One region of the Cytobacillus sp. T106 genome, then DNA from elsewhere that is predicted to be linked to it. Evidence: riboswitches for the same ligand, from Rfam matches in the RefSeq annotation. Region 1 holds a riboswitch; each other region holds the start of a gene.

Region 1 (5,680 bases):
TGGAGGGAGCCCTTCAGCAGGTAAAGACCGGGATCGCAGCCTCAAAAATCAATCTTTCTGAGGCAGAGCTTGCCAGTCTCTATGAGCCTGTCCAGTTCCAAAGGGATGCGCTGGAGGAGAATGCCAAAACAGAGGAAGAGCTGACACAGGCAAGGGGCCTTGTTTATGTGCTGCTGTTCATCATCTATTTTGCTGTCATCATGTATTCAAGCATGATTGCGATGGAAGTAGCTACGGAAAAATCTTCGCGTGTGATGGAAATCCTGATTTCAAGCGTTTCACCCATCAAGCAGATGTTCGCCAAAATTCTCGGGATCGCCTTGCTTAGCCTGACGCAGCTGTCGGTGCTGCTGCTGGTAGGCTACTTTTTCGTCAAGCGGAATCTTGAGTCGATGCAGGGAGGCTTCTTTGAATTCTTCGGATTCGGCGATATTCCGGCAGCCACTATCATGTATGCTGTAGTGTTCTTTATTCTCGGCTATCTCCTGTATGCCACACTTGCAGCTTTCCTGGGCTCGCTTGTCAGCAGGATCGAGGATGTCCAGCAGATGATCATGCCGATGACCATGCTCGTTGTAGCCGGCTTTATGATCGCGATCATCGGGCTGTCACAGCCGGAAAAAGCATTTGTGACCATCAGCTCCTATATCCCGTTCTTTACCCCGATGCTGATGTTCATGAGAGTAGGAATGCTCACCCTGCCGGTCTGGGAGCCGATAGCGGGGATTGGGATCCTGGTTGTGTCCATCCTGCTGCTCTCAATATTTGGAGCTAGGGTATACAAGGGCGGAGTGCTCATGTACGGAAAGTCCAATTCCTTCAAGGATATAAAAAAAGCTTTGCAGCTGTCTAAAAATAAATAGGCGGTCAATCAGCCCTGGCAAGCTTAATGAATAATTTCCGCCTATAAATGGGGCTGTTGATTTGCGTTCCAGGCACTCCGCTTTCCGCGGGGCGACGCTGAGCCTCCTCAGAGCAAGCTCTTGCGGGGTCTCAGCCTTGCCGCTATCTCCCGCAGGAGTCTGCGTGCCTTGCACTCCAATCAACAGGCTTAAATACTTAATGCCGCTGTTCCAATGTTCTAAAAAATAATGACTGCAGACAAACCCGATTTATATCAGGTTTGTCTGTTTTTTTATCCAAACAAAGAAGCAATCCCCTGATATCCAAAATAGATTCCGAAAAGAATAAGCGACAGTCCGGAAAGCATGCTGATGATGATGATCGCTTTTGAGGTCAGGAACCGCCTGAATCCGCTCGTCAGGCCTGCCACAAAAATGTCCCAAAGGCCCAGTCCGATAAAAATCATGAGGCTGTAGACAAGAAGCTGGCCTGTCCCAAAGGAGGACGCCGTTTTGGCCAAAACCGATCCGTAAATCCCCAGCCAAAACAAAATCGACAGCGGGCTTGAAACCGACATGATGAATCCGGTGAAAAAGCATTTGAACAGCGATTCTTTGCTCCGTATGTAAGTGACAGATATTTTATTGGCATTCATCATGCCTTCGATTCCGGAATAAAGAAGAATAAAACCGCCGAACAGCCACAGGAAGGTTTGAATCATAGGGGAGTCAAGGAATTGCACGAGTCCGAGATAGACGATCAGCATATAAACCCCGTCAGCGATCATCGATCCCGCGCCGACAATCCATGCGTGCCAAAATCCGTTTTTCAGCCCCTTTTCCAGCCTGACAGCATTGACAGGGCCGATCGGCGCCGCCAGTGAAAGTCCTAAAACGATATAGCTGATGTATATTCCAATGCTCAATGATATCACTCGCCTATTCAAGGATTAGCCCGGAAGGACTTGTACAATTTTATGCAGCAAACACAGAGGGTAGGACCGCAAATCTTAAAATCTCCAGCTTTGTGTTTTTGGAATAATATGAAATTAGTCTGTTCTCTTCCTGGTCGGCATATGGTATAGTAGCTTATGAAAATAGCATATTTTGGCACTGGGGGTGCCGGTAGAGGCCGGCTGAGAGTAAGACCCGTTTTTAGTCTTTGACCCTTTTATACCTGATCTGGTTCGTACCAGCGGAGGGAAGTGTAGATGGCTTTTATTTGTCATACATACGCGGACTCCTTTTGCAGGAGTCCGCTTTTTAGCTTCTGCAGAAGAAAGATGCGGCAGCTGTATGCCATTTTTTGGCCTGGCATGCCCCCGGTGCAATATGCAAGGGGGGTTTTTGCTGTGAAAAAATAAACGCATGAAAAAATAGTGTGCAGATAACTTGATGTTTTTATTTTGAAAAATGCAAGAAAGTTTCTATTAGATTTTATTCACTGCTGGGGGAGCTTTACAGGCTGAGAAAGGAAAATCCTAAACCCTTGGAACCTGATCTGATTAATGTCAGCGTAGGGAAGCAGCCGGCATGGCCTGCTTCCTCCGTAAAAAACTGCCCTGAGGCACAAAGATGGAGGAGGAAGAAGTATGAAAGATTTATATCAAATGAATAGACTGTTTTTTTCAGGAAGCCGGAAAGTATATGTAAACGGCATCAGGGACGATATAAAGGTCCCGGTCAGGGAAATAATCCAGGAAAGCTCGAGGACTGCTATTGGAACAGAGGACAATCCGCCTGTTTGTGTATATGACACGAGCGGCCCTTATTCTGATCCTGATTTTGAGATAGATATAACGAAAGGTTTGCCCCGGGTAAGGGAAGGCTGGATTGAGGAGCGGAAGGATGCGGAAGCTTATCAAGGCAGAGTGCAGAAGCCGGAGGATAACGGGCTTCGGGCCGGGACCGAAGTTTCTTATGCAGACATTTTCCCGAATAAAGCCCCCTTCCCTCTCAAGGCAAAAGAGGGCAGGAATGTGACTCAGCTGCATTATGCCCGGAAAGGGGTCATTACACCTGAAATGGAGTTCATCGCCATCAGGGAAAATCTGGATCCTGAATTCGTCAGGAGCGAGGTGGCAAGCGGAAGGGCGATCATTCCTGCCAATATCAATCACCCGGAGGCGGAACCGATGATCATCGGTCGCCATTTTCATGTGAAGGTCAATGCGAATATCGGCAATTCGGCTGTTTCTTCCTCCATCGCGGAAGAAGTGGAAAAAATGACCTGGGCAGTGCACTGGGGGGCAGATACGATTATGGATCTTTCGACCGGGAAGAACATCCATGAAACCCGTGAATGGGTCATCCGCAATTCTCCAGTTCCTGTTGGGACTGTACCGATTTATCAGGCACTTGAAAAGGTGAAGGGGATTGCCGGGGATCTGACCTGGGACATATACAGGGATACCTTGATAGAGCAGGCTGAACAGGGAGTGGATTATTTTACAATCCATGCAGGGGTGCTGCTCCGCTATATTCAGCTGACTGCCGAAAGGACGACAGGTATTGTATCCAGGGGAGGGTCGATCATGGCCCAATGGTGCCTCCAGCATCATAAAGAGAATTTCCTGTATACGCATTTTGAGGAAATCTGTGAAATTTTAAAAGCTTACGATATTTCCATCTCTCTCGGAGATGGGCTGCGTCCGGGTTCTATAGCAGATGCGAATGATGAGGCTCAATTTGCGGAGCTAGAAACGCTCGGAGAGTTAACTGAAATAGCCTGGAAGCATGATGTCCAGGTGATGATCGAGGGGCCGGGGCATGTTCCGATGCATAAGATCAAAGAAAATGTAGATAAGCAGATGGAAATTTGCAAGGAGGCGCCATTTTATACGCTTGGCCCACTGACGACAGATATAGCCCCGGGATATGATCATATTACATCCGCAATAGGAGCAGCGATGATCGGATGGTTTGGCACTAGTATGCTTTGCTATGTAACGCCAAAGGAGCATCTTGGGCTTCCGGATAAAAACGATGTCAGGGAAGGGGTCATTGCTTATAAAATTGCAGCTCATGCCGCAGATCTAGCCAAAGGCCATCCCGGTGCCCAGGTTCGGGACGATGCATTGTCAAAGGCCAGGTTCGATTTCAGGTGGAACGACCAGTTCAATTTATCCCTGGATCCTGAACGGGCGCGGGCATACCATGATGAAACCCTGCCGGCCGAGGGGGCAAAAACCGCCCATTTCTGTTCTATGTGCGGCCCTAAATTTTGTTCTATGCGCATTTCCAAGGATATCCGCCAGATGGCCAAAGGTCAGGGGAAAACCGTTTCAGAGGCAATTGAGGATACAATGGAGCAAAAAGCCGGGGAGTTTGCCAGCCGTGGCTCATCCATCTAGTGAACATAGAAGAAATACTGAAGTTTGGAAAATGGAAGAGCAGATCCTCAATATGCAGCAAAAGATCCGGGGGCTGGAAAAGCAAATTTCAGAGATACAGAGAAGCTGCTCCCATATCTATTATGAGGCAGATGGATACAGGACCTGCACAAAATGCCGCAAGAGCGAATCGGTCCACTATTGAATAAGACAAAGGCTTGCCAGGATATCCCGGCAGGCCTTTGTCTATTCGCTGGACTGTTTTTCCATTTGCCTTTGTATGCTGCCGTAAGTAGGCAGATAAACAATGCCGATGCTCCATGCAGCAGCAGCCGTGAACTTCCAGCTTCCTGTCAGAGCCGAAATGATGATGAACAAAAGAAACAGGCCGGCAGAAATATATTTGAGTCTAATAAGTGCCGATTGAGGATTTTTATACAAGGGTAATCACTCCTAATGTTATTTGCTTCTTATACTCTCCGAAGATGCAAAAGGTTCAAAGCCTGATAACTTTTTGTAGAGGAACGTGCATTCGCTTTTTCCAGGTGATAAAATAGGAGAAAAGCGCTGAAAGGGAACATTATGAAGGAAATTACATTTATTCATGCAGCAGACCTGCATCTGGACAGCCCTATGCTCGGGCTTTCCAGCCTGCAGGATGATTTATTCGATAAAATTAAAGAAAGCACATTTGCCGCTCTGAAAAATATAGTGGATGCTGCCCTTGCAAGGAAGGTGGACTTTGTCATTCTGGCAGGAGATCTGTTTGACGGTGAAGACAGGAGCATAAAGGCACAGGCAAGGCTGCGAAAGGAAATGAACCGCCTTGCGGAAAAGAATATACCTGTTTACGCAGTCCATGGAAATCATGACCATTTTGAGGGCACCTGGTCCCACATCAGTCTGCCGGACAATGTACATATTTTCCCTCACCAGCCAAGTGAGGAAAGCTATACAGCACCAAATGGGACAACGGTCAGCCTGCATGGCTTCAGCTACCCGAGGAGGCATGTTTCCGAGAGGATGATCAGCCAGTATCCGGTTCGGGGAATGTCGGACTTCCATATCGGCATCCTGCATGGCAGCCTTGAAGGGGAGACCGGCCATGGCCGCTATGCCCCGTTTATTTTAAAAGAGCTGCTGGATAAGGAATACGACTACTGGGCTCTGGGCCATATCCATAAAAGAATGGTTCTGAATGCTGAGCCGCCGGTCATCTATCCGGGAAATACTCAGGGGCGCAGCCGGAAGGAAAGCGGGGCGAAAGGCTGCTACCATGTCACACTGAATGAAGCAGGGGCAGATTTTGAATTTCTTCAATGCCACAGCTTCCGCTGGGAGCAGAGAACAGTCGATATCAGCGGACTATCAGCATTTGATGAGGTCTACAGCAGGTGCCTTCAAGCTGTTGAAGAAGAGCGGAAGAATGGCGGTGTCATTCTTGAACTTTTCCTGGAGGGGGCATCACTCAGTCCGCAGGATATGAATGCTGTGGCCGGGGGTGAA
Region 2 (5,680 bases), on a different contig from region 1:
CAGCAGGCCGGCTGTAACAATAGCCGGAAGAATAGGAATGAAAATGTCGGCCAGCGTTTTGATTGCTCTTTGAAGCGGATTCATTTTTTCAGAAGCAGCTGCTTTCACTTCTTCTTTTGACACTTCACCGATTCCTGTAGCCGCTGCCATTTCCTTGTATACCTTATCAACAAGACCTTGGCCGATGACCACCTGGAATTGGCCGTTTGTAGAAAATGATCCTTTAACACTATCTATATTTTCCAATGCTTCTTTATCAACTTTGCTTTCATCCTTCAAAGCAAACCGCAGACGGGTTACGCAGTGCGTAGCTGCTGCAATATTTTCTTTTCCGCCAACTGCTTCTACAATACGCTCGGCAGATTCTCTGTAATTGCTCATGCTTCTCTCCTCCTGTTACCGTTTTCAACAGCAAGCAAAAAAAATGCGGCCGGGAGCTCATATACTTCATATTATCTGCCCCTCTTGCAAATTTATCCTTTGCTGCAAAGTCAGCTCATTAAGTATTCACTCCAAAGATAACTTGTATATACATGGTGTTTACGTTTTCATTATATCTTGTATATACATGGCAGTCAATCATTTATTATACTAGAAAAATTTTAAAATAAAAAAAGCCCTCCAATGTAATGGAAGGCTTCACATTTTTCCTACTTCTGCATCAAGCTCTTTCAGCAATTCTCCAGCTTTTTCTCCGTTAATGACTTCGTCCGCGTAAAGGTCCAAATCAGTAGGATCCATATTAATTATAACCAGTTTTGCACCACACTGCTTGGCAATGAGCGGAAACTGATTGGCAGGAGTGACAGAGAGGGATGAGCCAAGGACAATGAAAAGATCAGCTTTCTCTGACTCTGCAGCAGCAAAATCAATAGCTTCCTCGGGGAGCATCTCCCCAAAAAGGACGATGGACGGCCGCAAAATCCCCCCGCAATCACTGCACCGGAAATGCTCATCTATGTATTCATCATTCGGAAATATTTTCCCGCATGTCTGGCAATGGACCTGCTGCAGTGTACCATGCAGTTCAGCCACATTTCTGCTTCCTGCCGCCTGATGAAAACCGTCTACATTCTGTGTAATGATGCTTTGGACAATTCCCCTCCTTTCCCAGTCTGCCAATATATAATGCCCTGCATGGGGACTGCATTCCTTCAGCCCCATAACTCTGCGGCGATAAAATTCAATGAATTCGCTGACATGATGGTTGAGAGCTTCTGTACTGGCAATTTTCCCATAATCCACTGTATTCGTTAACCCGCTTCCTGCAGACCGGAAATCAGGCAGCCCGCTTTCTGTTGACATGCCTGCACCAGTCAATATAACCGTATAGCTTGACTCTTTCAGCCACTCTAAAAGCATAAGGACACCTCGCTTTTTTCTCTATTATAAACTTTTCCGGGGTTCAACCATCCGAAAATGGGATAAAAGTATAAAAAAGAATCTTTTAACCGGAAGGATGTTATATATGAAGACTTTCAAAAAGGAAGATTACGAAAAGGAGTATAAAAAATATGAGAGCCGCGCTGCAAAATACTTAAATGATCCGGGCAAAACAAGCGGGCTTCTTTCCAAAGCAAGCAAAAAAGCCGATTCCAGGAAAAATTCCCTATCTGAAGTATGGGACAAGCTTCAGCTCCTGTTTGAACTCATTAAAGCCTACTCAAAGGGACAGTATAGGGACATTTCTGCAAAAACAGCTGTTACGGTCATTGCTGGCATTCTCTATTTTGTGTCTCCCCTGGATCTTGTCCCCGACTTTCTTGCCGGAATCGGCATATTGGATGATGCCGCAATCATCGGCTTTATCATCAAGCAAATCGCCAATGAGCTTGAAAGATTTAAGCTATGGAGAGAAACACAGCCAGACAATATTATAGATATGGAAGAAGACAGCAAAAAAACTCTTGTATAGCAACAAGAGTTTTTTCTTTATTCTATTTCGCAAACCGGTGGTTGCCGATTTCTTTTGTAACGGCCCTTGTGCGGAGCCATTTGCTGTTAGTCTGGTCAGGATTAAAGAAAAACAGGGATTCACCGTCTTTTCTTTCTTCCGTCAGTGCCTCCTGGACTGCTTTCTGTGAATCCTTCCCTGCCGGTTTATTGATCATCCCATTGTCCACAGGCTCAAATTGCCTGTCTTCGTAAATAACTTCTTTGACTGTGTCCGGAAATTTTTCGTCCTTCATTCTATTGAGGACCACTTCAGCCACAGCGACTTTTCCGGCATGCGGCTCACCTTTTGCCTCCGCATGCACAAGCCTTGCCAAAAGATCTTTTTCTCCTTTAGATAAGCTGACCTTTTGTTCTGTTATCCGCTTCTTTTTCTTTGGAGCAGACGGAATGATGAGCTTATCTCCGGCAAATATCTTTTCATCCTTTTTATAATTAGCCTTCTGTATATCCTCTGCAGCCACACCAAATCGCCTGCTGAGCTTCGAAAGGCTATCCTCTTCTTTTACAGTATATATATCGACATTATCAATCGTCTTGGCAAATGCTTGTTTTCCGGGATTTTGGACAATCTGGAATGAGATCAGCATGAATGCAGCAATCATTAAGGCAAGATATTTCATGTCTTCTCCTCCATTCAATCTTTTTTCAACATTCCTTACCCTATCACAGATAAAGATTCAGTTCCAAACTTAATTCTTTCCATGGCAGCACAGGGATATATAGGGATAACTCCGAATTTTCCGGAAGAAAGCTGTTTCAATGCCATTGCAGAGAATATCTGTTATAATGGACCATGATTCCCGGATGGATGCGGGAGCTCTGAACGGACCGGCTGCTTTATGCGGCTGTAAATAGGAGAGAATTGTGGGGGAACCGGGCACGGTTGAGACTTTATTTTTACAATAAAGGACCCTTTGAACCTGATCTGGAGAGATGCCAGCGTAGGAAACATATTCTTAATTGATGAATGTTTTTTATTGCGCACGGGTTCTGAAATCCGGGCGCTTTTTTGTTTGCATCGGGATATAAAGGAACAGCACCTCCGCCCGCGGTTGTCCAGAATTAGTTTATGCCATTAACCGGCGGTCTTTTTGGAATAATATCAGAAACAGCATGGAGGATTGATCATGAAGAAATGGCTCAGCGCATTGTGCACTGTCTGGCTGCTTGCCGGCTGCACCGGAGGACAGACTGGTCAGGAAGAAAGACAAGCTGATAAAGGGCAGGACCTGGAAAAGATAACGGTTGTCCTTGACTGGACACCAAATACTAATCACACTGGACTTTACGCTGCCAAGGCAAAGAATTTTTTTAAAGAAAATGGCCTTGATGCAGAAATCATCATGCCTGGTGACGCTGGAGCAGACCAGCTGGTTGCTTCCGGTAAGGCCGACTTTGGCGTCAGCTATCAGGAAAGTATTACACAGGCACGGGTTCAGGGTGTCCCGCTTGTGTCGGTAGCCGCCGTCATACAGCATAATACGTCCGGCTTTGCTTCTCCTGCAGCAAAAAATATCGACTCGCCAAAGGATTTTGCCGGGAAAAAATATGGAGGCTGGGGATCGCCTGTTGAGGAATCTGTTATCGCCTCATTAATGAAGCAGGAAAATGCAGATGTCTCTGATGTTTCCTTTGTTAACATGGGGGATGCCGATTTCTTTACAGCTGTTAAAAGGGATATCGATTTTGCCTGGATTTATTATGGGTGGACTGGCGTCGAGGCGGAGCTTCGCGGAGAAGATCTGAATATGGTCTACCTTACCGACTATTCCGATAAACTCGATTATTATACACCTGTTCTGGCTACAAATGAGAAAATGATCAAAAATAGTCCTGATACTGTCAGAGCCTTTGTAAAAGCAGCATCACAGGGCTATCAGTTTGCAATCAAGAATCCGGAAGAAGCTGCTGATATCCTGCTTGAGGCTGCACCTGATTTAGACGCCGAGCTGGTCAAGAAAAGCCAGGAATGGCTGTCTCCAAAATATCAGGATGATGCAGAACAATGGGGAGAACAGAGTATAGAGGTTTGGGAAAACTATGCCCAATGGATGTATGAAAATAAACTGCTGGACAGCGAGCTGGACGCTGAAAAAGCTTTTACCAATGAATTTTTGCCGGAATAGGAGGAACCATAATGGCCAGTACACTGATCAGCATTCAGATTATACCTAAAACAAAAAACGGGGAAGATGTTATTCCATATGTAGATGAAGCAATTAAAATCATTGCAGAATCCGGAGTGAAATACGAGGTCCATCCACTGGAGACAACGATGGAAGGCGAGCTTGAAGAGCTATTCCGGATCATCGCAAGGATGAATGAAAGAATGATTGCAATGGGAAGCAAAAATGTGATTTCTCAAGTCAAAATTCTGTTTCAGCCTGATGGGATCACGATGGATGACCTGACGGATAAATACAAATGAAGAAAGTGGCTGTAAAAGGATGGAAGCCGGCAGCGGTTCTCCTCCTTTTGTTCATTCTCTGGGAAGCAGCAGTAAGGCTGGCAGAAGTCCCTGCCTGGCTCCTGCCGCCGCCCTCTGACATCATGGCTGAATCTGTGGAAAGCTGGGCCCGTTTTTCCGGCCACCTGGCGTCAACGGTGCTATTATCACTGGCCGGCTTTTCACTGGGGACTGTTTTCGGGCTCACCGCGGCCATCATCCTTCACCGTCTGCCGGCTGTAAGGGAATCTGTTTACCCGCTGCTGATACTATCCCAGAATGTCCCTGTCATCGTCCTTGCCCCTCTCCTTGTCATCTGGTTCGGGTTTGGGCTGCTGCCGAAATTTATTGTCATTATTCTTGTCTGTTTTTTTCCAATCACTGTGGCAGCTTTGGACGGTTTCAGGCAGGTTCCAGCCGAGCTTAAGCACTATATGGCCATGTCAGGAGCCACCAAAAGGCAGCTGTTCTGGAAGCTGGAATGGCCCGGCTCCCTGCCCTCGCTATTTTCAGGGCTGAAAATCTCGGCCACCTACAGTGTTATGGGCGCTGTCATCTCAGAATGGCTAGGTTCGGAAAAAGGGATAGGCGTTTTTATGACTCTCGCCTCCTCCTCCTTCCGGACAGACCGTGTTTTTGTAGCCATATTTGCCATTATGATATTAAGCCTGATTTTCTTCGGAGCAATCCTTTTGGCAGAGAGCCTGCTTTTAAAATGGAATAAAAAGGAGCAGATAAAATGAATCTCCTGCACCTGGATAATATATCAAAATCTTTTGGGGAACAGATGGTCCTTAATAACTTAAGCCTTGAAGTTAATGAAGGTGAATTCGTCTCCCTTCTCGGGCCTTCGGGAAGCGGAAAAAGCACCATTTTCAATCTGATTGGGGGACTGCTTCTACCCGATGAAGGAAGCATCCAGATGAACGGCCAATCGATCAATGGCCAAAAAGGATTCATGAGTTATATGCCGCAGACCCCTTCCCTTCTTCCGTGGAGGACAGTTTTGCAAAATGTCCTTCTGGGACAGGAACTGACAGGCAGAACAGATAAGGAAAAAGCCATGGAAATGATACATAAAGCAGGGCTCGGGCAGTATGCGCATGCCTATCCGCATGAATTATCCGGCGGAATGAAGCAGCGCGCTTCCTTCATCAGGGCGCTGCTCAGCCCGCAGGAGCTTCTTTGCCTGGATGAGCCCTTTTCAGCGCTGGATGAACTGACGCGGCTTGATATGCAGAAGTGGCTCCTGACCATTTGGGAAGAGCAGCGGCCGGC
Region 3 (5,680 bases), on a different contig from region 1:
ATCTGCCGTTCAAACAGTGCTCAATCCTTCCATCGGACTGCTTGCAGAAGCATACTTTTTCTTTGGCATGCGTCCGGCTTCATAGCCAAGCCTCCCCGCCTCCACGGCAAGCTTCATTGCTTCGGCCATCTTGACCGGATCCTTGGCGGCCGAAACAGCCGTGTTCAGCAGGACCCCGTCCGCTCCGAGCTCCATCGCCAGGGCCGCGTCTGCAGGGGAGCCGATCCCGGCATCGACTATGACAGGGACTTCAGCTTGTTCAATGATAAAGCTGAGATTGAGGGGATTGATGATTCCCTGGCCTGAGCCGATTGGCGATGCTCCCGGCATGATGGCATGCACGCCCATTTCCTGCAGCCTTTTCGCCAGCATCACATCATCCGAAATATACGGAAGGACAATGAAGCCTTCCTTTAAGAGCTCCTCGGACGCCTTCAAGGTTTCAATCGGATCCGGCAGCAGTGTTTTCATATCGCCGATCACCTCGACTTTGATCATGTCGCAAAGGCCTGAAGCCCTTGCCAGTTTTGCCGTACGGACTGCTTCCTCTGCTGTCTTTGCACCCGCCGTATTGGGGAGCAGCCTGTAGTTTTCCACATCCAGCTCCTCCAGCAGATTCGGCTGTTCCGGGTCAAAAATATCCATGCGGCGTACTGAAAAAGTCAGCACCTCTGTATGTGATGCTTTGACCGCCATTTTCTGCGTTTCATAATCCGGATACTTCCCTGTTCCGAGCAATAGCCTTGAGTTAAATTCATATGTTCCGATTTTCAGCATTTCATCCGCCTCCTACAAAATGTACGATTTCTATGCGATCACCTTCTGCAAGCTCTGTTTCAGCATGCTGGCTTTTTTCCAAAATAGCGGCGTTCAATTCTACAATCGCCGCCTTTTGATTCAGTTTCAAATGTTCCAGTAAATCCCCTACCGACTTGACGGTGCCAGGCACCAGGATATCACTGCTATTCACATGAAGCTTCAACGAATCCACCCCTCCTGCACTTTTTTCAAACCTCTCTCAATCTCAAATTCTCTGTAAAGCTCCTTATCCTCTGCGGCTGCGGTTCCTTCAATAGAATCAGAAACCATTTTTCCCGTGATTGGGCTGAGCAGGATGCCGTTCCGGTAATGGCCGGCTGCAATGAACAGGCCCTTATAGGCCGGGTGCCAGCCGATATAGGGAAGGCCGTCACCTGTCTGCGGCCGGATTCCTGCCCATGCCTTTTCCCACCGTGCCGATGCGAGCTGGGGCAGCAGCTTATAGGCCCGTTCGGCCAGCATCCTGACTCCGCCAAACGAAACGGAAGGATTGAACTCATTTTCATAGCTTGTTGCACCTATGATCAGGCGGCCATCCTTCTTGGGCACAAGATACCCGCCAGAATCGGAAAAGATCGTCGACCGTATCAAAGGCCCTTCAGGAATGACCGAGAGGCACTCCCCTTTCACAGGAAAAATAGGAAGCTCAAGATCTGCCTTTTTCAGCAGCTCTCCCGTCCAGGCACCTGCGGCAGCAATCACGGTTTCTCCATAAAAACTTCCTTTGCTGGTCATCACACCCTCGACGGATTCTTTATCAAATATGAAGTCTTCGATCTCCGTCCCTTCCAGCACAACTGCACCTCGGGCCATTGCCCCCACCGCAAATGCACGCGCCAGGTTCGGTGCATTCAGCTGGCCGTCATTCGGAATCAGCATGCCGCCTGCGAGCCCCCGGGAGAGATGAGGTTCCCTTTCGCAGATTTCTGCCTGAGCCATCCATCTTACCTGTCCGTCCCATTCTTTATGGAATCTGACCTGCTTCTTAAGGACCTCTGCCTCTACATCATCCCAAGCAATTTTTATCATTCCTTCATTAACAAGGCCGATGCTGATTCCTGTCAGATCCTCAAGCTCCTGGATGATGTCAGGGAACATGGCCCTGCTTTTCAGGGCCAGCTTCAGCATTGATAGATTCTCATCTATTTCTGCCTGGGCACCGAGCATTCCGGCTGCGGCAGAAGAAGCTTCAGAACACAGCTCCCTTTTTTCCAGAATGAGCACCTGCTTGCCAAGCTTCGCCTGCTGATAGGCGATAGAGCACCCTATAATGCCGCCCCCGGCAATGATCACATCATAAACTTTCTTCATATCTGCCTCCTCCCCGGTTCAGTGCAACCCTATATGCGCCGGCTGCCTCCTCCGGACTGACGGCTTTAAAAATTCCCGAGAGTACAGCAGCACCTGAAGCTCCGGCCCTTATCACCTGTTCCATATTGTCAGGAGAAATTCCCCCGAGCGCTATCACCGGAATAGAAAGCCTTCCTGTCATTTCCTCAAGGCTGGAGAGGCCCCTTGGCTCCATACCTGGCTTGGAACTGGTCGGAAAACAGTGGCCATACATGACATAATCTGCGCCATCCTCTTCTGCCTGAACAGCTTCTTCAATTGAGTGGACGGATTTTCCGATGAGCAGGCCAGGGAATGTTATCCGCACTTCCCGTACCGGAAGACTGTGATAGCCGAGCTGGACTCCCTTCACTCCCAATGCGGCCGCTGCATCCACTCTGTTATTAATGATGATCTGCTCCCCCGGGACTCCCTTTTCCAGCAGAATTCTCCCCATCTCGTAGATGTCAGCCGCTGTCAGGTGATGCTCCCTGATATGAATATAGTCCACATTCCGCGAGATGCTTGAAGCTATCCTGATAAATTCCTCCGCCGGCTGTCCTGCAGAAATGGCGTGGAGCTGCAGTTTATCCCTGCTGGGCCAACCTTGTAAACGACGCAAAAAAACCACTCCCCATTGCGCAGGAAAGTGGCTGATTAATGATCTATGGCTAAAAAAATATGTACTTTTTATAACCGTTCGGCACACTTCCCTACGCTAGTATGAACTAGATCAGGTTCAAAGGGTCTCAAATGCTTGATCTCAGCCTCTTGCAGGCTCCCCTAGTGATAATTCTATTATTCAATTGTTCTCTTTTATTTTAGCATACACGATCAGCAGGGAGAACCCGAAATCTGAATCAGACTGTTTTTTCTCCGTCAGGCAGAATCGGCAGTACCGTTGAATATTTGACTTCCCTCAAGGAGAGGCTTGTCTGTATCTTCGTGATCCCGAGCTGATTCAGCTTTCGGATGAACCGTTCCAGCCCTTTCCGGTCTTTGATGGCCACTTTTAAGATATAATCATATTCTCCTGTCAGGCAGTGGCATTCCAGCACCTCAGCCATATCCACCAGCGTGCCCTCCAGTGCTTCCAGCTTTTCCGCCTGATGGATGTTAGTGCTGATGAAAATAAAGCAGAGCAGATCAAAGCCCAGTTTTTCCTGGCTTAAAATTGCCACCTGCTTCTCAATATAGCCTTCATTTTCGAGCCGCTTGACCCTCCCATGAATGGCGGGGGCAGACAGGCTGACCCTCCTGGCAAGCTCAGCGTTGCTTATTTGGCTATCCTTCTGGAGCAGATCAAGGATTTTTAAGTCCACGTCATCCAGCACCTTGTTCACAATCGATTCCATCTTACAGCCTCCTTATGATTATTCCGCCAACTCCGTTTAAGTCTATCCTTAATTTAATTTCATTCACAAAAAACACAATTGCTCTTAATAAAATTTCAAATTTACTCTATTGTACGAAATAATCATTAAAACACAAAGAGAAAATGTTAAAATTAATTCAATAACTATCGAAGGAGCTGCTCCTATGCCAGCTTTATATGTATGCCTGATGCTTCTCACCTCCCTGCTGTGGGGCGGGAATTTTGTTGTAGGCAAGTCGCTTGTGGAGCATGCTTCCCCTGTGGCCTTGACCGCATTTAGATGGATCATTGCTGTGATCTTCCTGTTGCCTATCGTGCTGCGGAAGGAAAAAAAGCTTCTGCCTCCTGCAAAATCGCTTGTCCCGCTGATTCTGATGGGCATCACAGGTGTAGTGCTGTTCAATATCTTTCAATTTTGGGCGCTGGAAGAAACAACGGCCACAAATGTCGGACTGATTTCAACGCTTAACGCTATTTCAATCGCCGTTTTTTCAGCACTCTTTCTAAAAGACAGGATTAACCTGCCGCAGATTCTGACCATGATGTTTTCACTCTTCGGCGTCCTGCTTGTCCTTACCAAAGGCCATCTGGAAATGCTGCTGTCTTTGACGTTTAATAAAGGGGATTTATGGATGATGGCAGCGGTGTGCATTTGGGGAATCTATTCAGTCCTCGGCAAGTGGGCCGGCAAATATACTACTCCGATCATGTCGACCTTTTATTCAGGGGTCTTCGGATTGGCCATCCTGCTTCCATTCAGCTATTCTGATCTCCAAATCAAAAATCCTGATCTGTCCTTTGCAGGATCCATGCTTTATACCGGGCTCATTTCAACCGTTGTATGCATGGTGCTCTGGAATAAAGGGGTCCAGAAAATCGGGGCTGTCACCGCAGGAGTGTTCCTGAATTTCAACCCTGTTTTCACTGCGATCCTGGCTTTTCTGCTGCTCGGAGAAAAGCTTGAAGCAATCCAGTTTCTCGGAGGCATGATCGTCATCCTTGGCTGCTATCTGTTTACCCGCCTTCAGGCACAGCGGCAAAGAAAAAGCCTACGCGGCAAACCGGAAGCTTCCCTTACAGCTATAGACTAGAAAAGGGATGAACAAAAAGGTAAATAGTTACTCCACTGTTAGAAAAGGTAAAATATACACTAAGATGCACTTTGTTCAGCACTATAAATAACAATGCAAGAGCATAGAAAAACGCTTGGATTATGGATATTCCAAGCGTTCTTTTTTACCCGTTAGTCATACATAAAGACTTACATAATAAGTCATTATTTCTTACGTTTTCGTTCTAAGAATATAGGTGCTATATTTAGCAAGATAGAAACAATTGTCAGAAACCAAAATGCCCTTGCCATACCAGGTATTACATCCGATAAAGCCGCCCAATCTTCCGCATTTACCCACCGAGTTAAATAACTGTAATCTGCGCAAATTGTTAATGCTGTAAATGATAATGCCATCGCCATAGCAAGCTTATAATCCTTTCCTGCTGCATACAAAGAAAGATTTATAACAGTTAATACTATTGCAAAAACCCCTAATATTAACCACATACCTATACCCCCATTTATTTTTATTTTTGTCATGTAATAATACAATCTGCATCATCTCAATTTTTTTGCATTACTTTTTATTAGACATCTTATTTCGAAGTAAAGTTCCAACTTTAATAAATTTTTCCATATTGAATTATAAAAAAAACATTTTTTCTTATTCAACAAACCTGCCCCGTTAGCTCAATAAGGACTTCAACAAAAAAGGCGGTTAATCCTTCCTGGATTAACCCACCCTTTCGTTAAACTTATTGTTCTTCAACATTAACAACAACATTCCCAAACAATTTATCATCGAAATAGGCTTCTAATCTCCATAATCCTTGGCTTGGCAGCATCATTGACGATGGAAGATGATGATCTGCTCCAGTATTAGGTACAAGATTATTACTGGCTGGTAATTGGAAGACTGTTATTTCCTCACCTGTTTCTTTGCTGATTCCCATTACTTTAAATGGTTTAGTTAGAACTTTCTCATCTCCCCAAAAATGCCACATATATTTTTGTGCCTGACCTGCAATAAAAGACCCATACTCTCCAAATCCTAGTTTACCGTTATCTCCGATACGAAAAACAAATTCCCCTTTTTGTCCATC
Region 4 (5,680 bases), on a different contig from region 1:
TATTTTTGAAAGCATCAGTGAGGCGGCAAGAATCGCAGGGGGAAGCCATAGTGCCGCTGGCAAACTCGTTATGATAGAAGCACACAGCGGAGGCCTTTCTGTCTCTTCCGGAAACGGGGACCGCTCTGTGATCTTTGAGCACCCATTAATAAACTGCAGGGATTCTGGCCTGGATATATTGGAATATGGAAAGCTGGCAGCTGATGGAAGAATGCTTTCTGAAGTCATCAGGAAAATACCTGGCCGTTTAAGCATCAAAGCTTCCACTTCACATAAAATCCTGATTAATTCAATGGACAAGCAGATTTCCGCAGCGATTGCGGGTTTCCCGTTAGACCAGTCTGCTGATAGAGCAGATGCAGAGTTTCCTTATATATATACTTTGAAAGCATCTGATCTTGCAGCAGGATTGAGGAATACAGCTGCATCTGCGGCCAAAACAAGCTCAAGGCCAATCCTGGAAGGCATCAATCTGGCATTTGATGAAAACGGGCTGACATTCACGGCGACAGATTCAAGCCGGCTTGCCATGTGGAAAGCTGACGGCTCTGCTGGGTTCAGCCAGTCATTTACTCTCCCGGCAAGAAATGCAGCAGAATTGCTCAAATTGATAGGCAAGTCACCAAGTGGAGAAGCAGCCATTTATATATCTGATTCACAGGCCGTATTCGCCACATCAACATTCCGTTTCTGCTCTTCGCTTTTGACCGGCAGATTTCCCTCTTCTGAGAAACTGAAGCCGGAAGGGTGCAAAACAGAGTTAGTCATCAATAGGAAGCACCTTCTTCAAGGTGTCAAGCGGACAATGATATTTGCTGGAGAAAAAAGAAGCTCTCTTGTTTCCATCCAAGCCAAGGATGAAAACTCCATCACTATATCTTCCCCAGTGTCTGAAATGGGCATGATCGAGGAGGTGCAGGAATTGCAGAGCATCAGAGGAGAAACAGAAGCTTCAGCAGTAATAAATGGGAGTTATCTGGCGGATGCGCTGATAGGAACAGAGTCAGAATATATTAAAATAAGGCTTTATGGGACAATGAAGCCAATCCTAATCTCTTCCCCTGGGGAGGCAAACTATTTTCACCTTATTTCTCCTGTCAGGACTGCATCAGGGATGTTCCTTGGCAAGGGACAGGTTCAGAATCAAGATTAAAACTGAAAGGTGAGAAAATCAAATCTGAAGGGGATCTGAATACTAGTAGAATATTATTAAAAGAGGGAAATCTGTTGCGCTGTATCAAGTAATCCAGCTGGAAAACGGCCAAAGCGGGGAGGGCTAAGCAGAGGTATTTCCTCCCATCCAGGCTTTTTAGCTGAAAGGAGGCATACCGCGGCCGATTTCCTTAATGATGCTGGTAATGGATTCAATATCCTGCGCTTCAAGTCCGAACGCATTTTTAATCTTTTTTTCTATATTGTCTGAAACATTGCGTTTCCCGATTTCAATCAAAGCAACCAGTGAAAAGCTGCAATTAATCATTTTGGCGAATTCACGCTGTGAAAGATTATAATTCTTTCTGATAAACTTAATGATTTCTTTATCCAAGGTTAAATCTCCTTTTTTCTTTTATTTTCATATTATAAAAGAAAGTGAAGAACATCACTAGTGAAATATAAAAATAAAAGAAGGAAGGAGAAGAAAAAAGCGGCTTTTGAGTTAAAGCGGCTGCTTGGCTGGCTGATCTGCGCGTGGTATCCGGCTATAAACAAACCACATGTTCAGAAACTCGACTTTAAGCTTCTCGCCGGGCTTCAATTTTTCAGTTTCATTGACCACAACAAGCTTCTGACCTTCCAATTCCACTGTTTTTTCATCCACTGCGTCAGCGATATAAACCTTGAAAATAACTTTATTGAACCAATATGGATTCAGCCTGCCTTTTATATCAAGGATATTCTTCATCTTAAAGCCTCCTTCCTGTATGCATGTAAAATCTGATTATTTGAAAATTTAAACAGTTACCAGAATACTTCATATATTAATTGAATACCCGATTAGATCATATAAAAACCAGTAAAACTGATGAATTGAATAGAACATACGTTCTGTAATATACTAAAGTATGGACGGGAAACAACTTTTCCTGCCTGGAGCTTAATCTGTACTTAGAGGAAGGATCATATGAAAAAATGCCTTTATTGCCAGGCAGCGGGGGACCTGATCCCCCTCAAGGAGTGGAACAGGGACCGGACGATTTATTATTGCAGCAAGCATTATGAACAGGTGCTTAAGTTCCAGGAGAGAGAACAAAGGGAATTTGTCGACTATTTCAGACAGCACCCTAAGCTGCTGGAGTATCTCAGCAGCAAAAGTCTTGAACTTTATGAAAAGCTCGAAAAAGAGAAAGGAGGACCGGCATGACAAAACGATTTTTCAGAATATGCTCTTTTCCTGCCTGATGGAATGAGATATAATGCATTATAGTATTAATTACATAACGTAACCACAAGGGGAGCTTAATGCTGAGAGTGAACTTTTGTTCTGACCCTTTGAACCTGTTAGATAATTCTAGCGCAGGGATGTGGATGGATGGGTGAAGGTATGCCCGCTTCCTGATCAGTTCTCCCTTGAGGTTTGCGTTAATTCGGACAAAAGGGGAGAATTTTTTATGAAAAAATTAGGGCTGGTTGCCTTGATTGAAGCATCTTTTTTTGCAGCATTCGCTGTTATTCTTGATCTGCTTCCTTCTATTAAACTAACGCCTGCAATATCCATTTCCATTGCAATGGTGCCCATCTTCATACTTTCATTGCGATGGGGCTGGAAAGCGGGCTTCATTTCCGGATTCTTATGGGGGATTCTCCAGATTGTCATGGGCGACGCCTGGATAGTGACGCCCCTGCAGACTTTCATTGAATACTTCGTTGCTTTCGCCTTTATTGGCTGTGCCGGCTTCTTAGCTCTTGCCCTCCAAAAAAGCCTTGCTGAAGGCAGGAAGGGTAAGGCTCTGGGATGGGCAGCTGCAGCCATTTTCCTTGGCAGTGCGGGCAGATATTTCTGGCACTTTCTTGCAGGTATGATTTTCTTTGGAAGCTATGCACCTGAAGGGATGTCTCCTTTTGTATATTCTCTCATGATTAATGGGATAACGATGCTCGGGTCAGCTGTCTTATGTACAGCCGTATTGTGGCTCCTCCTTTCTGCAGCGCCGCGCCTGGTACAGAGGAAACAGGTATATTCCGCTGCGGAAGAGCATAAATTGGCGAACTGATAACCATGTGCACAAAGCAGTCCCTTCTGGCGAATCGGCCAGAAGCGACTGCTTTTGTTTTTAAAAAAGGGAAATTGAAGAGAATTGCTGAAAAATGCTTTCATTCGACAAATTTTGGTATATAATAAGTTACGCTATTATACTAAAGTGATAAACTGGCCTACAAGGCTTAACTTCTAGAGGTACATCGACTATTAATATAGTAAAGGAGATTGAAATGACAGATAAGTTTATTATCCGCTTTGAAGATGTTACAAAACAATATGACAATGACAGTCCGGTTCTGGACGCCGTCAGCTTTGATATAGAAAGGGGAAAGTTCTACACGCTCCTTGGTCCTTCAGGCTGCGGAAAAACGACGATCCTGCGCCTGATTGCGGGTTTTATCGAACCGACAGAAGGATCCATTTTCTTCAATGGACAAAAAATCAATAAAGTGCCTGCCAACAGGAGGCAGGTCAATACCGTGTTCCAGGACTATGCACTTTTCCCGCATTTGAATGTATTTGAAAACGTGGCATTCGGATTGCGCATCAAAAAAATGAAAAACCAGGAAATCAATGAGCAGGTGAAAGAGGCGCTCAAGTTTGTCAACCTGGAAGGATATGAACAGAGGGAAATCAAAGAGATGTCAGGAGGGCAGAGGCAGCGTGTCGCGATTGCGAGGGCGATTGTCAATAAACCGGAAGTCATCCTGCTGGATGAGCCCCTTTCTGCACTGGACCTGAAGCTGCGTACAGAAATGCAGTACGAGCTGCGGGAGCTTCAGAGAAGGCTTGGCATTACGTTTATATTTGTCACCCATGACCAGGAAGAGGCGCTTGCTCTTTCTGATGAAATCTTTGTGCTGAACAAAGGCCGGATTGAGCAGAGCGGAACGCCAACTGATATTTATGATGAGCCTGTCAACCGGTTTGTGGCCGACTTCATCGGTGAGTCCAACATCGTCGAAGGGACCATGCTAACCGATTATCAGGTTGAATTTGCAGGCAGGAAATTTGAATGTGTAGACGCCGGCTTCGATTTGAATGAAAGGGTTGAAGTGGTCATCAGGCCGGAGGATATGGAAATTACTCCGAGCGAGCAGGGCAAACTTCAGGTACGTGTAGATTCACAGCTATTCAGGGGAGTTCATTATGAAATTTCCTGCTTTGATAAAGATGGGAATGAATGGCTTGTCCATTCTACACGAAAGGCAAAAGTAGGGGATGAAATAGGCCTTCATTTTGATCCGGAAGCCATCCATGTCATGAGGCCGGGAGAATCTGAGGAAGAATTTGACCGCAGGCTGGAGGCTTATCAAGAGGAAAGCCATGAGAACTAATCAGACACGCAACCTGTATCTGATCCCATATTTGCTGTGGATCGTTTTATTTGTCGTGACCCCTTTGTTTTTGGTGCTGTATTATTCATTTTTTGATATAGAAGGGCAGTTCACATTCGGGAACTACCAGAAATTTTTCACGCCCGTTTACCTGAAAATGACTTTGAGCTCTTTCTGGTATGCGTTCCTGATCACTGCCTTTTCTTTACTGATTGCCTATCCGACTGCCTACCTGCTTACGAAGACCAGGCATAAGCAGCTCTGGCTTCTGATGATCATCATTCCTTCCTGGATCAATCTGCTGCTCAAGGCTTATGCTTTTCTCGGCATTTTTGGAACTTACGGGGCAGCCAACAGCTTCCTTGAGGTGATTGGAATAGGTTCAAGGCAGATTCTGTTTACCGATTTCAGTTTTGTTTTTGTATCGGTATACATCTTCCTGCCTTTTATGATTTTGCCGATTTTCAATTCGCTTAACGAATTGAATTCATCGCTCATCGATGCATCCAATGATTTGGGGGCATCACCCTGGACTACTTTTACACGGGTTATTTTCCCGCTGACGCTGGATGGCGTCAAATCCGGCTGCCAGGTTGTATTCATCCCTGCACTTTCCCTCTTCATGCTTACCCGCCTGATTGCAGGGAACAGGGTCATCACCCTGGGCACGGCCATAGAACAGCATTTCCTTGTCACTCAGGATTGGGGGATGGGCTCCACCATTGCCGTATTCCTGATCCTTACGATGGTGATCATCATGCTGCTGACCGGAAATCGCAGGAGGGGGGCATAGCATGGGGAAATTATCTAAATGGTCATCACTTTATCTGATCCTTGTATTTTTTGTTCTTTATGCGCCAATATTTTATCTAATGTTTTATTCTTTTAACAGCGGCGGGACAATGTCACATTTCGAAGGGTTCACGCTGGACTGGTATAAAGAGCTTTTTGCTGATGCAAGGCTATTGATAATTGTGCTGAACACCATCATCATTGCCCTGTTGTCGGCTGCCATATCAACGATCATCGGAGTGGCCGGTGCACTTGCCATTTTTTATGTAAGAAAGCGGCAGGTCAAGAGCACACTCTTATCTTTGAACAATATTCTGATCGTCAGCCCCGATGTTATCATCGGTGCTTCCTT

What was found. A riboswitch is a leader RNA that binds a small molecule or an ion and turns the genes downstream of it on or off. The one in region 1 is predicted to bind thiamine pyrophosphate.
Region 2: another riboswitch for thiamine pyrophosphate. It lies ahead of ABU165_RS10290 (ABC transporter substrate-binding protein); the one in region 1 lies ahead of thiC (phosphomethylpyrimidine synthase ThiC).
Region 3: another riboswitch for thiamine pyrophosphate. It lies ahead of ABU165_RS24245 (thiamine phosphate synthase); the one in region 1 lies ahead of thiC (phosphomethylpyrimidine synthase ThiC).
Region 4: another riboswitch for thiamine pyrophosphate. It lies ahead of thiT (energy-coupled thiamine transporter ThiT); the one in region 1 lies ahead of thiC (phosphomethylpyrimidine synthase ThiC).

The regions. Positions count from the first base shown of each region.
Region 1 is NZ_JBEUMK010000005.1:64,292-69,971, reverse strand. It holds gene ABU165_RS11875 (ABC transporter permease) at 1-863, shown strand, start outside; gene ABU165_RS11870 (LysE family transporter) at 1,136-1,768, opposite strand; TPP riboswitch at 1,948-2,063, shown strand; TPP riboswitch at 2,282-2,382, shown strand; gene thiC (phosphomethylpyrimidine synthase ThiC) at 2,435-4,195, shown strand; gene ABU165_RS11860 (hypothetical protein) at 4,421-4,615, opposite strand; gene ABU165_RS11855 (metallophosphoesterase family protein) at 4,757-5,680, shown strand, end outside.
Region 2 is NZ_JBEUMK010000003.1:540,180-545,859, forward strand. It holds gene treP (PTS system trehalose-specific EIIBC component) at 1-381, opposite strand, end outside; gene ABU165_RS10275 (NAD-dependent deacylase) at 640-1,362, opposite strand; gene ABU165_RS10280 (YkvA family protein) at 1,469-1,915, shown strand; gene ABU165_RS10285 (cell wall hydrolase) at 1,938-2,576, opposite strand; TPP riboswitch at 2,813-2,921, shown strand; gene ABU165_RS10290 (ABC transporter substrate-binding protein) at 3,084-4,082, shown strand; gene ABU165_RS10295 (thiamine-binding protein) at 4,094-4,384, shown strand; gene ABU165_RS10300 (ABC transporter permease) at 4,381-5,145, shown strand; gene ABU165_RS10305 (ABC transporter ATP-binding protein) at 5,142-5,680, shown strand, end outside.
Region 3 is NZ_JBEUMK010000025.1:38,092-43,771, reverse strand. It holds gene ABU165_RS24265 (thiazole biosynthesis adenylyltransferase ThiF) at 1-13, opposite strand, end outside; gene ABU165_RS24260 (thiazole synthase) at 10-777, opposite strand; gene thiS (sulfur carrier protein ThiS) at 779-982, opposite strand; gene thiO (glycine oxidase ThiO) at 979-2,130, opposite strand; gene ABU165_RS24245 (thiamine phosphate synthase) at 2,114-2,779, opposite strand; TPP riboswitch at 2,842-2,943, opposite strand; gene ABU165_RS24240 (Lrp/AsnC family transcriptional regulator) at 3,009-3,503, opposite strand; gene ABU165_RS24235 (DMT family transporter) at 3,688-4,614, shown strand; gene ABU165_RS24230 (hypothetical protein) at 4,800-5,084, opposite strand; gene ABU165_RS24225 (hypothetical protein) at 5,333-5,680, opposite strand, start outside.
Region 4 is NZ_JBEUMK010000007.1:67,442-73,121, forward strand. It holds gene dnaN (DNA polymerase III subunit beta) at 1-1,153, shown strand, start outside; gene ABU165_RS14135 (helix-turn-helix transcriptional regulator) at 1,310-1,546, opposite strand; gene ABU165_RS14140 (hypothetical protein) at 1,658-1,903, opposite strand; gene ABU165_RS14145 (hypothetical protein) at 2,123-2,362, shown strand; TPP riboswitch at 2,440-2,538, shown strand; gene thiT (energy-coupled thiamine transporter ThiT) at 2,610-3,212, shown strand; gene ABU165_RS14155 (ABC transporter ATP-binding protein) at 3,430-4,536, shown strand; gene ABU165_RS14160 (ABC transporter permease) at 4,526-5,329, shown strand; gene ABU165_RS14165 (ABC transporter permease) at 5,331-5,680, shown strand, end outside.